Regions from separate parts of the Paraburkholderia sp. 40 genome, predicted to be linked through region 1. Evidence: predicted binding sites of a transcription regulator. Region 1 holds the regulator's gene; each other region holds the start of a gene.
What was found. The regulator FNR, encoded in region 1, switches genes on or off when oxygen is low (the NO sensors DNR and NnrR bind a similar motif). The targets are predictions, from matches to a motif close to TTGATNNNNATCAA.
Positions count from the first base shown of each region.

Region 1 (5,331 bases):
AGGTGCATTTCGACACTCAGCGCACTGAGGTTGAGCCAGCCGCGCGCCGCGACAGCGAGTCCTGCGGCCGCGCAGAAGAGATAGACGTTCTGCACGATCGCGCCGGCGCTTGCCGATGCAAAAGGTTCGCGCTGCGACGGTGTGATGTCGTGCATGCGTGCAAGGTCGGCGACGTACACCAGATCGAGCGGCGCATCGCCCACGAAGTCCTGGTAGCCCGTCAGCCCGCGCAGATCGCTTGCGACGGCCAGGTCGAGGCGATGTCGGCGTGGATTGTAGCGATACAGTCCGCGCGCGAGCACCGCGTAGATGTCGATTTCATGCAGGGCCAGCACCGAGGGCGCGGTTCGCCCACCGTCCGGCTCGCGATTGATGCCGTTGGCCGCCCACAGCAAATTGCTGAGTATCGTGTCGTCCAGCATGTCGGCCGCGAAGCGGCGCGTTGTGCGGCGTTTCGCAAATGTTTCCATGATCGGCATGCCGCCGGCGCGCTCGGGAGCAGGCAGTTCGATGTGCTCTGACACCATGCCGGTGACCGGACGCGTACGCGCCTGATCGCGCGGTGTGGTGCCAAGTCTGAATAGATGTTTCATGAACACGTCATCCTCGTGCAAGCCGGAACTGCAAACGGCACACAGTCATCGTGTACCACCGCGGCATTTAATGATTGACTCAAATCAACCCGGCTTTCGCGAACGCGGAGCTGTTCGAGGCCTGCCGTCAGGTGATGTCACTCGCTTGATCCGAGTCAACCAGGATCGCCACCAAAAAATTGGCGACGTTTCAAGCGCGTCTATTCTGAACACATCGGAGCGCCGAGCGTGGTCGCACTCAGGTTGTCCGCGCCGCTTCCGTCGGCTTTATTCAAGCCACGTCCTTTCACGCTCACAGGTACCGGCCATGCATATCCATTTCCCGCAGGAACGTCCCGAGTACTGCGCGCGCGATCTCGTCGTCGCCTTTCCGGCGGAGGTCGACGGTGAGCGCGTGCAGTGCGCCATCACCGCGGAGGCGCTGGAAGACCACTTCGGCGCGCCTTCGTTGCGTGAAGACGATCTGATCGAAGCGTTCGATACACACCGGCTGCCCATCGAGGCCGCCGCGCGAAATTTGCTGAAAGAAGTGGGCGCGAAGCCGGTCATGATGCACAGCGGCTACTTCCGCTTCCGGGATTGAAGCCGCGCGGCCGGGCCGCTGATCGGCCCTTTGACTGCGCCGCGCTACGACACCGGCACGGCGCTGCCACGGCCAACCCGGATCAGCAGTTGCGGAACGGCGTCCAGATTGAGCGCGGCGCGCAGGCGCTCGCGCAGCGAAGCCACTTCGATCAGTTGATTCAGGTAGGAAGCCGTCATGCCTTCGGAGGCGGCGGTGAGCAGCACCCGTTCGAGCGCCTGCCCGGCCGCGAGCCATGCGGACGCGTCATCCGTGCCGGTGCCGATGCAAAGCAGCAATGGCGAGCCGGCGACGAGTGTCTGATGCGCTGCGGCCAGACCGCCGCCCAGGTCGAAGGTGCGAACGATCGAACTCACCAACGGCACCGCGAAGTCGAGCAACCCGCGCGCGCCGGTCGACAACGCGGGCATGCCGTCCTGAAGACGCCGCGGATGAATCCAGCTAGCAAGTTCGCGGCGAAAGCGCGGGTCCTTGAATTGCCTCTGGTCGGCTTCACCGATCAACTCGGCGAGCTGTTCCCGACTCGCCGTGCTTTCAATGCAGACCGTATCGCAGCCTTCCGCCGTCCCCGCGTCCACGAGGCGCCGCTGGAATTCGGGTGGCGTGGGTTCGCCAGCGAAAATCTCACGCGTCGTCACGCGCAGCGCAATCGCATCGAACAGCGCGGCGAGGCCCTTGCCGCGCCGCAACTGATAATCAACTCGCGGTCGTACGGATCGACCACCGGCAGCGCGCGCATGTGGTCCGCGCACAGCGTCATGCAGTCGCCATCGACGATGAAATGCCACGGTTGAGTGTTGTGGTTCGACGGCGCGAGTACCGCATAGCGCAGCGCGAAGCGCAGTTTCTCGTCGATGCCCGCATGCGGGTCGAGTTGCCGTTCATCGACGGACCATGCCGTCGTGTTGGGAAGGGTGCTCATTCGGGGTCTCCTGACGCCGTGTCGGCTATGTTGCGTCAGACCATCCTGTCAGACAGCCCTGCGGCGGGCTTGACTCCGATCAAACGGCGGCGCAATGCCGGCTTGATTCAACTGCGGCGCGCGCGGCTACACGCGGGCGAGACCTTCCCTGTCGAGAATCCTGATCTGCTTGCCGTGGGTGTCGAGCAGGCCGTCCTTCTGAAACTTCGATAGCATGCGGCTGACGGTTTCGAGTTTCATCCCGAGGTAGCTGCCGATCTCTTCCCGCGTCATGCGCAGATGAAATTCGGCCTGCGAATAACCGCGCGACTTGAGCTTGCCCGACAGGTTCAGCAGGAACGTCGCGACCCGCTGGTCCGCGGACATCGTGCCGAGCAGCATCATCAGCGTGGCCTCGCGCACGATCTCGCCGCCCATCAGCCTGTGCACATGCTGCTGCAATGCCTTGACGTCGCGACACATGGCTTCGAGCAAATGGAACGGGATGATGCAGACCTTGCTGTCCTCGATGGCGAGCGCATCGCAGCTATGCTTGCCTGAACCGATGCCGTCGAGACCCAGCACATCGCCCGCAAGATGAAATCCGGTGACCTGTTCACGGCCGTCGCGATGCATCACGACGGTCTTGAACGAGCCCGCGCGAACCGCGTAGATGCTCTGGAACGAATCGCCTGCGCGAAACAGGGATTCGCCATTTTTGATCGTGCGCGAAGGGCAGATCAGCGCCTCGACCCGTTCGGTCTCTGTCGCCGTCAGACCTTCCGGCAAGCAGGAAGCACGCATCGCGCAACTCGAGCAGTTGGCGCCGCCGTGCTTCGGCGGGGCCGGTGCGAATCCGGGGTCTTTCAGTGCTTGCAGCGGAATCTGCGCGATGGTCCGGGTCTGGAAATATTCGGCAACGTCAGACATGATGGGCTCCGAGATGGTAGAGACCACGCGCGCAATGCTCGTGGGCAATTCGCTCGATGGTGTTGCATGCAAGATCGAATTCGCTGGTCTTGTCGAAGAAGTACTGCGCGCCGTTGGCGACGCACGCCTGCCTGAACCACGTGCCCGAATGATTCGTTAGCACGATCGTGATGACGGTGGACATGCTCTGCGCGAGGTTGCGCAGCAGGTCGATGCCGCTGCCGCCGCTCAGATGTAAATCCATCACCACGACGTCGGCTGCCGTCGCGCCGATGCCGTCCAGTGCCGCACAGAGTTCCTCCGCTTCACCGACGATCTCGACGCCTTCGATCGCACCGAAACGCGCGGCGATCCGTTTCCTGATCGAAATCGCGTCGTCCACGAGGAACACGCGTACGGCTGGGTATGACGGGCTTGAGTTCATGGCTCGAAGTATCGGCCGCGTCATCTCAAAATAAAATCAGCGGGGAACGAGATTCGGGTAGGCGAGCGCGAAGTGTTGTAGGGAATTTCCTACATACACTCTGTGACGGTAAAGCAGCCGCGCGAGGAGCCACGGATGTGACGGGGGTTAACGACGGAGCGGACCCAGTGACAGCGGCGCCATGACTGCGCTAGATTTCGTCGTCTTCGCCGAGCAGCTTGTGGCGCAGTGCATAGCGCACCAGTGCGGCTTCGTGAGGCATCTGCATTTTCTCGAGGCTGCGGGTTTTGTAGGTGCTTACGGTCTTGCCGCTGACGCTCAGTTCGGCGGCGATTTCCGTGAGGGTCTGCCCTGCTGCGATGCGCCGGAATACGTCGAATTCGCGATCCGACAGGCGCTGACGGGGCAGCGTGTCGGCGGGCTCGTTGAGGCTTTGCGCAAAGCGCTCGGCGATCGCGAGACTGGTGAGTACGAGGATGCGCAGCGCCGGCACTCTCCTTGGTGAGATAGCCCGATGCGCCGGCTTTGAAAGCGCGCACGGCGTACTGTTGCTCTCATGCCAGTAGCTGCGGTTGATGACGCGGAGCGCAGTGCCTGAAAGAGGGGTGGTCGAAGCCAGACGGCCGGCGCTTGATCCGCATCAAGCGTATTTCGGGTTTGAAACCGCAGACTGAACATCCGGGCACGTTTCGCCAGTGTTCGTTGGGGGATGCGTCAGAGTTCAGGAGCATGTCATGTACAAGCGGATTCTCGTAGCAATCGACGGCAGTCAGGCGGCCCAACTCGCGCTTCAGGAAGCGCTGACCATCGCGGAGGCGGCACAGTCGACCGTGACAGCGGTATTCGTCGCCGAACATGCTGCGCAAATGGTCGACGTCGGCATCGGCCTGATCGATCAGCAGAGCCGCTCGACGGTGTCGGCCGAGGCCGCGATGGCGACGCTGGAAGATGCTCGCGCGCTATTCGGGCAGCGTGGGGTGCGTGGCTTGACGCGAGTTCTCGACGCGTACGGCGAGGACATCGCGGGTGTGCTCTGCCGTATAGCCGGCGAATGCGAAGCCGATCTTGTCGTGATGGGCACGCATGGACGGCATGGAATAGGACGCTTGCTGCTGGGCAGTGTGGCTGAAGCCGTCTTGCGGCGCACCGAGGTGCCGGTCCTGCTGGTCCGGCGCGAACGGGATCTGGACGAGATACCCTCGGGCCTGTGACGGCATGAATTACAACCTCGGCCTGTGGATCGCGGACAAAAGAGGCGCCCTGACGAGCGGGCGCCTTGAAAGTTTCGTGAGGGGCTATCGCCGCGTAATGCCTAAAAACCCGTACATCGCGAATCCGTTTCGAATCAGTGTGACATCAGCACCGGCACGGTCATCGACTGCAGCATGGTTCGCGTGACGCCGCCGAGCAACCTTTCCTGAACGCGCGCATGCCCGTACGCGCCCATCACCAGTAGATCGATATGGCGGTCGGCAAGCATGTTCAACAGCAGCGCGCCGGTCGATACACCGTCCACTCCGGGCGTCCCGGCGAATCCCGCTTCGATGCCGTGCCGCGCGAGCCAGGCGGCGACGTCGATGCCGGCCGGTTCACCGCTCTGCGAATGGCGCTGCACCATCATCACGGTGACGAATCTCGCCTTCTTTAGCACCGGCAGTGCATCGGCCACGGATCGCGCGCTTTCGCGGCTGCCGTCCCACGCAATCAACACGCTTTGCCCGAACGACCGGACGGCTCCGGCGTAAGGCAGTACGATGGCCGGGCGGCCCGCACTCATGACCACGTCCTCTACAAAGTAACGGGCGATATACGACGACGGCTCCTCCGGATCGGACTGACCGAGAATCAGAAGGTCCGCGTGGCGAGCGTGCAAAGCCGTTGTTTCGACCGCATCACCCGC
Region 1 covers NZ_JBNPVY010000004.1:363,074-368,404, forward strand. Annotated here, with positions in the region: gene OKW28_RS23325 (nitroreductase family protein) at 1-593, opposite strand, end outside; gene OKW28_RS23330 (DUF1488 domain-containing protein) at 901-1,176, shown strand; partial or broken gene OKW28_RS23335 (nitroreductase family protein) at 1,221-2,098, opposite strand; gene fnr (fumarate/nitrate reduction transcriptional regulator Fnr) at 2,225-3,007, opposite strand; gene OKW28_RS23345 (response regulator) at 3,000-3,431, opposite strand; partial or broken gene OKW28_RS23350 (LuxR C-terminal-related transcriptional regulator) at 3,622-3,985, opposite strand; gene OKW28_RS23355 (universal stress protein) at 4,166-4,642, shown strand; gene OKW28_RS23360 (universal stress protein) at 4,777-5,331, opposite strand, start outside.

Region 2 (5,331 bases), 1.1 Mb from region 1:
AGTCGACCGAACTGTTCGGCGGCGAGGTGTCGGCCGCCATGCGGCGCCTCATCGAAGGCCTGCACGGCGCGCCGGCCGAGCAGATCGTCGCGGTCCTGTGGAGCGTCACGCTGACCTCTCCGCAAAGCCTTGCCGCCTACTATCTGCTCTACAAGTTCCATGCCGGACGCTGCGAACTCGATGAGGCAGAGCACGCGGCCCATCTGGGACTAATAGCATCTGCGCATGCCGCCGGGTTGAATGAGAACTGGCAGATGGTACAAGCCGGCGACGCGAACTTCCACGCGCCCGGTCCTGCCTGCTTCTGGCTGTTCACGCTAAAGGCGCTCGCCTTCATCGGCCTGCGGCGCGGCGAACGCGAAACCGCCACACAGTTGATCGCACAACTACGGCAACTCGATCCGGCGGATCACCTCGGCTTCGGCGCTGCAACGGTCCGTCTGAGGAGACACACGATGTCCAAACAGCCCGCCATCGCATCGTTGGCCGACGACAATCTGGCAGCCGGCGGCGTGGCAGCAGTCGACCGTGCGCTGAGCGCGACATGGCCAACGAACCGGCGATGACAGCGCCGCGTTCGCACCACCTTAGTCGAGATACGGACCGCCCCCTAAGGTCGGACGTGCTGTTCTCGACGCTTACCGAATTAGCGCCGACACGGGGGCCGCTTCCGATCGTGATCGTGCCAAGGTCCGCCAAATCCAGATTTGACTTGTCCGAGCCATTCGCCTCAGTCGCGATGTCGCGGCCCCGACACGCCGCAAGTCCGACAGTCCTTTCAGAGACGCTTGATCTCGACACCGTATTTCCTCAGCGCGTAGCCAATCTGGCGCGGCGTCAGTCCAAGCAGCCGCGCCGCCTTTGCCTGCACCCAGCCGGATCTTTCCATGGCGGCGATGAGACGCTCGCGGTTGGTCATCTTCGCATCACTTCCGAGGACTGCGCCGCAAGCCGCTAACGGAGCCCGCTCGCTGCCGACAGGCTGGACCGCAGCAACCGCGCCCGACGTCGCAGCCTCAGCCCGCGGCGTAGCGGGCTTCACGGGCACTGGTACGATTGGCCCGGGCTGCAGCGCCATTTCGTCCGATCGGCTCTTCCACAGCATCGCGGACAGGCACTGGCCGTGGCAGCAGGCAAAGTCGTTTCTCACGATCGCTGGTCCCGGCGCCAGGGTCGCGCTCCGCTGCACGCAATTCTCGAGCTCGCGGACATTGCCGGGAAAACCGCAGTTCATCAATACTTCAATCGCGCTCGCATCGAAGGTCAGCGTACGGCCGTTCTCGCTGTTGAAATTCTTGAGAAACTCAACGGCGAGGAGCGGAATATCACTGCGCCTTTCACGCAACGGCGGCAACAGCAAGGGAACCACGCTGATGCGATAATAAAGGTCGGCGCGGAACTCGTTCCTTGCCACCGCCTCTTCCAGGTTTTTATTCGTGGCGGCAATCACGCGAACATCGACCTTAATGGTCTGGTTGCTGCCGACGCGCTCGAATTCTTGCTCCTGCAGGACGCGCAGCAGCTTTGCCTGGAACGAGGCCGAGATCTCGCCGATCTCGTCCAAAAAGAGCGTCCCCTTGTCGGCGAGCTCGAAGCGCCCCTTGCGCGAATTGAAGGCGCTGGTAAAGGCACCCTTCTCATGACCGAACAATTCGGATTCCAGCACCGTCTCATGGAGCGCCGCGCAATTGAGCTTGATGAAGGGCCGCTTGGCGCGCGGCGACAGCTCGTGAACGGCCTTGGCGACCAGCTCCTTCCCGGTACCGGATTCGCCGCGCAACAGAACTGTGCTGTTCGATTCGGCTACCACCGCGATCTTCGCGAGCAGCCCGCGCAGCGCCGGGCTGTCGCCAATGATCCCCTCGATCTGAAACTTCTTACGCTCCCCTGCAGGGTGCTTGAGCTCGGACAATGGCTTTTGCAGCCCGTCCTTCCCCGCCATCAGTCGCTCGCGGTCGCTCTTGAAAAAGCGATGCAGCTTCACCGTCTGCCCCACCAGGTTGGCGACCATGGTAAGCAGCGGCACGTCGTAATCGAGCCGGAAGTTCGACCCATAGTCCAGGATGCGGTCGATGGTCAGCGTGCCTACGACTTTCGCGTCGATGCGAATAGGGACGCCAATGAACGACACTCGCACGTTGTCGGAGGCACCGAGCACGCCCATGTCGGCGGCACTGAAGCCCGAATGCACCGCTATGTTCTCGGCGACGAGCGGCCTGTCCGACGCCATGATCTGGTCGATTGCCTTCTGCGGCAGGCGCATCCGGTAGTGCTCATCGCTGCCTTCGCTCCAGTCCGCGCCAACGGTAATGTCCGGTACGCCATCATCGTCGAAGAGAGAGACGATACCGAGCCGCATCTGAACAAACGATTGCAGGAGATCAATGACGTTGGCCAACGTGACTTCGAGCCGGTAGGGGGCGGTGAGTACCTTCGATATTTCGAAGATGCCGGTAAGCACGCTCTCGTGCCACTGCACAATAGGGACCGCGTGGTCCGTCTCGGACTTTGAGCTAGGCCTTTCGCGTACGGAAGCGATATGCAGCATGACGACGTCCCCGTTGTGGGGACCGTGCTCCCCGTCACCTTGTTCGGATTTGCGGGCATTGTGTTGCATATCATCCTCGATCTAGCGCCCAATTTCACGGGCTGACTTCAAAAGATAATGCCTTTTCATGGAAGGACGGTGAAACTGTAGTGCCTTGATTTACTTATTTTCTGCGTTTGCGATCTCGCTGTGTGGATTCCGTTAGGAACGCGAGTTCCATTGATGTCGCTCAAATCAACTGCGATTTGTCTACTCCAGGTGCAGCCGATTACAGGTGTCGTCCATCATTGATTGCTGCCTCGGTGCCCGTGAGATAACTCGCCGCATCCGAGCATAGGACGAAGATGATCTATCTTTGTGACCTCTTCGGGCGTGCCCACCCGGCGCAGCGGGATATTTGGCACAAGAAGCGCTTCCGTGTCGGGCGACAAAATGTCCGTCTTGAACTGGCCGAGGACGTATGGAAACTGTTTTCAGATCGTCAGATCCGAGCCTATCGGTCCGATTAATCTGGTTTGATAAGTCATGGCTGCGTTAGCGTAACGTTTCAAGTGCAAAAAAAAGCCCCTCCGGGCTCTAGGTGCCAGCCATCCTCACTACCTCTATTGTTTTGGCAACCCCAAGTATCTTCACGACGCGCTTCAGGTTGGTAGGCCAACACCTGTAGACTCATTTCGGTGCTGACCCGTCCGAGCGTTCGGGTCAGGAAGTGTGTGGCCCCCAATCCAGTGCTTCAGCGTGCCGAAGACATGTTCGACAGTGCTTCTGCGGATGGTCATTGCATCAGGCTTGCGCTCTAGCCGACGCTGCATTGCCTCAAGTATATGCTCATGTTCCCATCGTCGAATGCCCCGGTAGTCGCTGGGTGACATCGTTCCTTGAGCGGGCAACGCGGGCAGGCGGTAAGCGCCTCGCGTCGGCCGTTCGTGATGTGTCGCGCGCATGTGGCACGCTATCGGTAACGCGTTGATCGATACCTCGCGGATACCGGCAGGAGACGTTGCGGCGATCAGGTTGTCGCTGACGGCGGAGTGGATTGCGTGGGCAACTTGCCGACCATGTTCCAGGGCAGCAGTTCGTCGATGCGACTGATTTTGTGGTCCGCGATGTGAGTCAGGATGTATTCCAGATATGCACGGGGGTTGATGTCATTCAGTTTGCACGAGCCGATCAGACCGTACATGGCAGCGGCCCGTTCGCCTCCACTGTCGGAGCCTGCAAACAGGAAGTTTTTCCTCCCCAGACTTACACAGCGCAGAGCGTTTTCGGCGAGAGCGTTGCTGATCTCAATACGACCGTCTTCGCAGTACAGAACGAGTGCGTTCCATTGATTGAGCGAGTAGCGTATCGCCTTGGCCAACTCGGATTTTGCCGACAGGGTCGCGATCTTGTCCGTCATCCACGCCTTGATGGTCGCGAGCACCGCGAGGCTTCTCTCCTGCCGTACGCGCAATCGTTCGGCGGCGGGCTCGCCCCGGATATCAGCCTCAATGTCGTAGAGTTCGCCGATCAGCTCGAGTACGTGCCTTGTCGACTCAGTCGGCGTGCGGACATGAACGTCGTATATGTACCGTCTCGCGTGATCCCAGCAAGCCGCCTCACGAATCTTGCCGCCTGCATACAGCTCGTCGAAACCACCGTAGGCGTCGGCCTGCAGGACGCCCTTGAATCCGGCCAGATGAGTCTGCGGATGTATCCCCTTTCGGTCGGGCGAGTAGGCAAACCAGACTGCGGCCGGGTCCGTCGAGCCCGAACGGCTGTCGTCGCGAACGTACACCCACAGGCGACCCGTGCGCGTCTTTTTGTTGCCCGGTGCAAGCACCGGGATCGGCGTGTCGTCCGCGTGCAGCTTGAACGTTGCCATCGTGTAGACGCGCAGCGCTTCGGTCAACGGCTCGCACAAAGCCTCGCACTGGCCGACCCAGCGCCCCATGCTGGCGGGGTCGAGCTTAACGCCGTCACGCGCGGCAATTGCCGACTGCCGGTACAGCGGTTGATGATCAGCGAACTTCGAAACGAGGATGTCAGCAAGCAGGCCCGGATGCGCGATGCTGCGCTCAATTGGCAAGCCCGGCATCGGCGGCTGCGAGATGTGATTGCAGCAGGTGCAGACCGCCTTGCGGCGGATCGTGCGAATCACCTTGAACATGGCGGCGACACGGGCAAGCTGCTCGGACACGTCCTCGCCGAGTGGCCGCATGGTGTTGCCGCAGTTCGGGCAGCTCGGATCGGGTTCGAGCACGCGCTCTTCACGCGGCAGATGGGGCGGCAACGCCTCCTTCGAGGCTGCTGCGCCGGCGGGCACACTTGTGCCCGATGTGCGGTCGCGGCGAACATCCGCGACACCGCGCCCACCGCTCAGCTCATCCAGTTCCGTTTCGAGCCGCTCGATCTGCCGGTCCAGCTGCTCGGACTTGCGGCCAAACTGCACCCGTTTGAGTTTGTCGATCTGGGCCTTGAGCTGTTCGATCTCGATATCGCGCTCGGCAAGCTGGGCACGAGCCTCCAGCAGCAAGGCCTTAAGCGCATCGACGTCATCCGGAAGACGGGCATCATCGGTCATGCGCCGGAGTTTACGCGTGCCCCGAAGCGTTTACAACACCGATAGCGCCGCGGTTCGACGCGGCTGCCGCCAGTCAATGCCCTCGAGTAGCATCGAGAGTTGTGCCTGTGTCAGATGGACCTTACCGCCGTCGGCCTGCGGCCAGACAAACCGCCCTCGCTCAAGCCGCTTCGCCAGGAGCCATAGCCCGTCCTCCGTGGCCCACAGGATTTTGATGAGG
Region 2 covers NZ_JBNPVY010000004.1:1,505,996-1,511,326, forward strand. Annotated here, with positions in the region: gene OKW28_RS28535 (hypothetical protein) at 1-566, shown strand, start outside; gene nifA (nif-specific transcriptional activator NifA) at 779-2,617, opposite strand; partial or broken gene OKW28_RS28545 (transposase) at 3,125-3,452, opposite strand; gene tnpC (IS66 family transposase) at 3,558-5,111, opposite strand; gene tnpB (IS66 family insertion sequence element accessory protein TnpB) at 5,142-5,331, opposite strand, start outside.
Region 2: a site for FNR is predicted at 2,768-2,781, ahead of nifA (nif-specific transcriptional activator NifA). Genes of this name have one in related genera too.

Region 3 (5,331 bases), on a different contig from region 1:
GGCAAGGACGAAATGGCCGCACGCCGATGAGGTTTTTAACAGCAGACAGGCTAGAAACGCCGAGCAGCCTCGGAAGGCAGCGTCCGGACGTTATCGTCTATCGTGCCAGCACGGTCTACGATGAGCAGGAGTGGGAAATATCGATAATTTGCATCGTAGGCACGTCTTCCCCGGCAGTAACAAGCCTCAGACACTTACCATTCTTCGAATAAATGAAAATACATAATGGCCGGTCTATCGCACAGCTTTCCACTTCTTTAATACCACTTCGTATTAGTATATTTTTCGACGCCGATATGTTCGCCGGTCACTTTTGATTGAACAGGATGCCAACCTTTGTGGATTAAAAGCTTCCTGGCGCGCAAAAAATTCATGGCGACTATCCTGCGGAAACCATTCGCCGGTTTCGACGTTCAGCGCCATTGCGGACGGCATGGGCGGGAAGTTTGAGTATATTGCATAGGTGATACGGCAAAGCAGGCACTCTTCCTTGCCCCCGGGTTTCATCCTGTTTCTGTTGTTCCATTTGACCTCTTCTGATTTTCCAGAAAACACCGGCAAGCCCGCCCGCGAACTGGAAGTCGCCGCAGCCGTGGGCCGCGCCGAGGACGAGGGCTGGCGCGTACGTCGCGACGGCTCGCGTTTCTGGGCCAACGTGATCGTTTCCGCCGTGCACGACGCGTCGGGCGCGCTGCTCGGCTTCGCCAAGATCACGCGCGACCTGACCGAGCGCATGCGCCTCGCGGAACTCGAACGCGCGAATCAGGTATCCACCCACGTGCAAATCGCCCGCGAAAACGAGCAGAAACGTATGGCGCGCGAACTGCACGACGATCTCGGCCAACGGCTGACCGCGCTAAAATGAGCGTCGCGCTGCTCGAAGCGAAGCTGAAAAGCCAGGCCGACACCGAGCCGTTGGCCGCGCAGACGCACGAACTGCAAAAGCAGATCGACCGGATGGCCGCTTCGCTGCGGCGTATCGCCGCCGATCTGCGGCCCCCGCTGCTCGACGACCTCGGACTCGCCGCCGCGCCCGACTGGCTGGCCGAAGACTTCACGAAACGCTACAACGTGCGCTCGAGCGTGCATCTCGAACCGGCCGAGCCGGTTTGCGGCGAATTCGCGGCGACGGCGCTGTTTCGCATCGTTCAGGAGGCGTTGACGAACGTCGCGCGGCACGCCCAGGCCAGCCGCGTACGCATCGACATGACCTGCGCGGGCCCCATCGTATCGCTCGATATCGAGGATGACGGCGTGGGTGTCGCGCTGGATCGGTCGCGGGGAACAGATTCATTCGGTTTGCTCGGCATTCGCGAACGCGTGCGGCAGTTGCGCGGCAACGTGTCGTTCACCAGCTCGCCGGGCCATGGCTTCAGGATCTCGATCCAGATACCGGCCGACGCGCTCGCGTAATGTTCACGCGCTGCAGCGCCCCGCTGTCGCGGGTTACTCTGCAGGCGCATCCCCGGTGCTTTGCTCGCGCATGAGCAGCACCGGACAGGTCGAGAAACGCAGCACCCGCTCCGCCACGCTGCCGATCACGAGGCGCCGCACGCCGCGTCGCCCATGCGTGCCCAGCACAAGCAGATCGGCGTGGATCTGCTCGCCGTGGCGCAGCACGATCGCGGCGACGTCGTCGGACAGGCTCTCCGACTCGATCATTTCAGGGCGGCAAGGCACATCGGCGGCGGCGCAGGCCTGTTCGGCCTCCTCCAGCACCGATTGGCCGTCCTGGCGCAACGCGTCGACGAGCGTGAGCGGGTCGTAATAGCCGGCATAGGAAAAGAGCGGCGTCTTGTCGACCACATAAACCGGATGCACGACGCCCTTCGTCAACGCGGCGAGATTCACCGCTTCTTTCAGCGCGCGTTTCGAGAAAGTACTGCCGTCTAGCGCGACGAGGATATGTTGGTACATGCCGATTCTCCACTGAGGTTGGATTTGTCAACGCGCGTGGCGCGCTCCTGCTACAGATAAAAGGGCCCGCCCGCACTGCCCAGATACGGCTCCCGCCACTCGCCGTGCAGCACGTCGTCCGCCCGCAATGACGACGCGCCGCGCGGACACACGAGCACGGGACACGCCGCGTCGCGCAGCGTGCGCGACGTCACGTGCCCCGGCAACGGGTGCGGCGCGCCGCGCATGCCGTGCGAACCCATCACGATCAGGTCCGCGTGCCAGCGTTGCGCTTCGTCGAGAATCGCGGTCGACGCATCGCCGGAATCATCGTCGAACTCGAGCAACGCGGTTTCGGCCGCGCGCCGGCTTTGTTCGAGCATCGCCGCGCCGCGCCGCAAGACATCGATTCGATGCTGCGACACGACTTCGAACGGCAGCCATTCGCACCACGCGAACCGGTCGTCGGCCGCGTAGACGACCTTGATGCGCGCGTCGGGCGGCGCTACCGCGAGCGCGGTGCGCAGCGCGTCGAGCGCGGTGTCGCTGCCATCGATCGCGACCAGCACGCGGCTCACCGCCGAGGCATCGCTCGCGTCGGTCGACCTCGCCGATATGTACAGCACCGGACGCCCGATCGACGCGACCAGTTCCTCGGGATCGATACGGCTGTCCCAGCGATGTTCACGCGGATGCGCGGCCACCGCGACCAGATCCGCGTCCCATTGCGTCGCCGTGTGGGCGAGCGCTTCGGCCGCGCCCTGATGCAGCGCGGTGAGATCGACGATCTCGGCGTCGGTCGCCGCGACGACGCCGTGCAACGCGATCACCGCGTCGCGCAGCGCGGCCTGCGCGCCGTGCAGCATCGCGCGATGCGCCTCGCACCAGTCCGGATAGCTGAGCATCAGCGTCGGATAAAGCGCGGCAGGATTGCAAACGATATCGACGAGACGAAAGCGCGCATCCGCCGCGACCAACTGCCGGGCGACGCGCGTGCCGAGCGGCAGTCCGCTGCCGCCCGCGGACGCGATCATCACGCGGTGGAAGGTGTTGCGCTCGGCAGCAGTGTTCATCGGCTCTCCTCGGATCGTCGCACCGCAAGGCGGCGCGTCAACCGCGTCGCTTCACACCTCGGCCCGTGACGGGGACGCCAACGGTTCGCGCTTACATGATGAACGCCAACGCGGCACGCGGCTTGATCTGTATCAAGCGCCAACGGCTCGCTAGCGGATCACGGGCGGACCGCGAGCACGGCCGCGCCGGTCAGGTTGCCGTTGCGCAGATCGTCGAGCGCGCGGTTCGCGTCGCGCAACGCGTAAGTCGTCGTCTCGATCGCGAGCTGCATCTCGGCGGCGCTGCGCATGAACTGAAGCCCATCGTCGCGGGTCAGATTCGCGACCGACACCACCCGCCGCTCGCCCCACAGAAACGCGTACGGGAACGACGGAATGTCGCTCATATGGATGCCGCCGCACACCACCACGCCGCCTTTCGCGACCGCCTGCAACGCCAGCGGCACCAGTGCGCCGACCGGCGCGAACAGCAGCGCGGCGTCGAGTTCGCCGGGCGGTGCCTCGTCGCTGCCGCCGGCCCATGCCGCGCCGAGGCGCAGCGCGAGTTGCTGGGCCGCGTGGTCGCCGGGACGCGTGAACGCATAGACGGTGCGCTGCTGGTGACGCGCCACCTGCGCGACGAGATGCGCGGCCGCGCCGAAACCGTAGATGCCGATCCGTTCGGCGTCGCCCGCCATGCTCAACGTGCGATAGCCGATCAAACCCGCGCACAGCAGCGGCGCGGCCTCGATATCGCTGTAGTGCGGCGGCAGATGAAAGCAGTAGCGGCTATCGGCGACGGTGCGCTCGGCGTAGCCGCCGTCGATCGTGTAGCCGGTGAAGCCAGCGTCGTCGCAGAGATTTTCGCGGGCGGACAGACAGTAGCGGCAGTTGCCGCAGGTGCGCCCGACCCACGGCACGCCGACCCGCTCGCCCACCGTGAAACCGCTGACGCCCGCGCCCAATGCGGCCACCACGCCGACGATTTCGTGGCCGGGAATCACCGGCCACTTTGGATGCTCGAGCTCGCGATCGACCAGATGCAGGTCCGTGCGGCACACGCCGCACGCATGAACGTCGATCAGGATCTCGCCGGCACCGGGCCGCGGATCAGGCACTTCCCGCTCGGTCAGCGTCGCCGAGCTGCCGTCGAACACCATCGCTCGCATCGGGTTCTCCTTCAGATGCTTCGGCAGCGACAAGCTGCCGTCATCGCAGACAGCGAGGCGCGCGCCGTTCTCATCAGCGTAGGCGCGCCATTGTGTCGCGCGATCGGCCCGCGCGCCGTAGACCGTTTGATCGAAGTCAATAAGGGCGGTTTCGCCGCCCGTACACTGATCTTATTCCTGATACGGGAGTACGTGCCGTGATTGCGCGAATCCGAAACTGTCTGCTCGTGTGCTCGGCGTCCGCGCTGAGGGCCGGCGTTCCCTATGGCGAGCCCGAGCCGAGCGCGATGGCGCCGGCAATGCGAATCAGTCGTGTACATTGCGGAGACATGTCATGCGTTTGACTGTTCATCTCGACACGTTCGATCGTGTCAACCCGATGGCCTTCGCCATTCTCTGGCTCGACAAGGACACGCGGCAATGGTCGCGCGAAGGTCATTTCGGGCTCGAGTTGCCCGAATGGGGCGCGTTGCATATGGATTGCCCCGCCGAATTCGAACACGTCGCGCTCGGCGAGATCGAGTGCCTGAGCAAGCGACTCGCGCAACATGCTGCGCGCGCGAACATGCCGGCTCCGCACCGTCGCTTCGGGAATGTTCAGACACCGCGCGGTCTCCTCGACGCTCATTTCCTCGATCGAGCGCAGCACGAATACGACGCGAAACAGCTCGGGCAATTCATCGAGTTTGCGTTCGAGCAGCGCGCGCACTTGCGAACGCGCAAACGCCTGGTCGGGGGCATCGTCGTCGTGCGTGGTCATTGCATCGGCATGTTCGATGGATTCGGGCGCGTCGATCACGCTTTCATATCTGCTGCGCGAACGCCTTTACGTCCTTCGATTTCGTTTTGGTTTCCGCGAGCTTGCCCGCGTCGATATCGACCTGATTGGCCGTCACGACGATCGCGGCAATCTGCGGATCGCTCGGCCCGGAGCCTTGCGCATTAGACGCGATGCTCGCTAACGCGAGCGCCGCCGCCAGCACTGTGTGGATGAGTTTCACATGACATCGCCCATACTCCGTTGCGGATACGGGATTGGATGTCACGTCGGAGAAGCGCGTTCCCGAGCGGCTGAAAGCGCCGTGGCTGCGCACGCAGATTCGCGCCGCGCACACTACATCGCGATCACCTTGCCCGGGTTCAGGATATTGTGCGGATCGAGCGCGAGCTTGATCGCCTTCATCGCGGCGAGTTCGGCCGGCGAGCGTGACAGG
Region 3 covers NZ_JBNPVY010000003.1:1,222,999-1,228,329, forward strand. Annotated here, with positions in the region: partial or broken gene OKW28_RS21180 (sensor histidine kinase) at 554-1,413, shown strand; gene OKW28_RS21185 (universal stress protein) at 1,447-1,917, opposite strand; gene OKW28_RS21190 (universal stress protein) at 1,968-2,969, opposite strand; gene OKW28_RS21195 (zinc-dependent alcohol dehydrogenase family protein) at 3,128-4,117, opposite strand; partial or broken gene OKW28_RS21200 (DUF3564 family protein) at 4,452-4,601, shown strand; partial or broken gene OKW28_RS21205 (sigma-70 family RNA polymerase sigma factor) at 4,599-4,913, opposite strand; partial or broken gene OKW28_RS21210 (DUF4142 domain-containing protein) at 4,924-5,118, opposite strand; gene OKW28_RS21215 (FAD-binding oxidoreductase) at 5,232-5,331, opposite strand, start outside.
Region 3: a site for FNR is predicted at 3,092-3,105, ahead of OKW28_RS21190 (universal stress protein). Genes of this name have one in related genera too.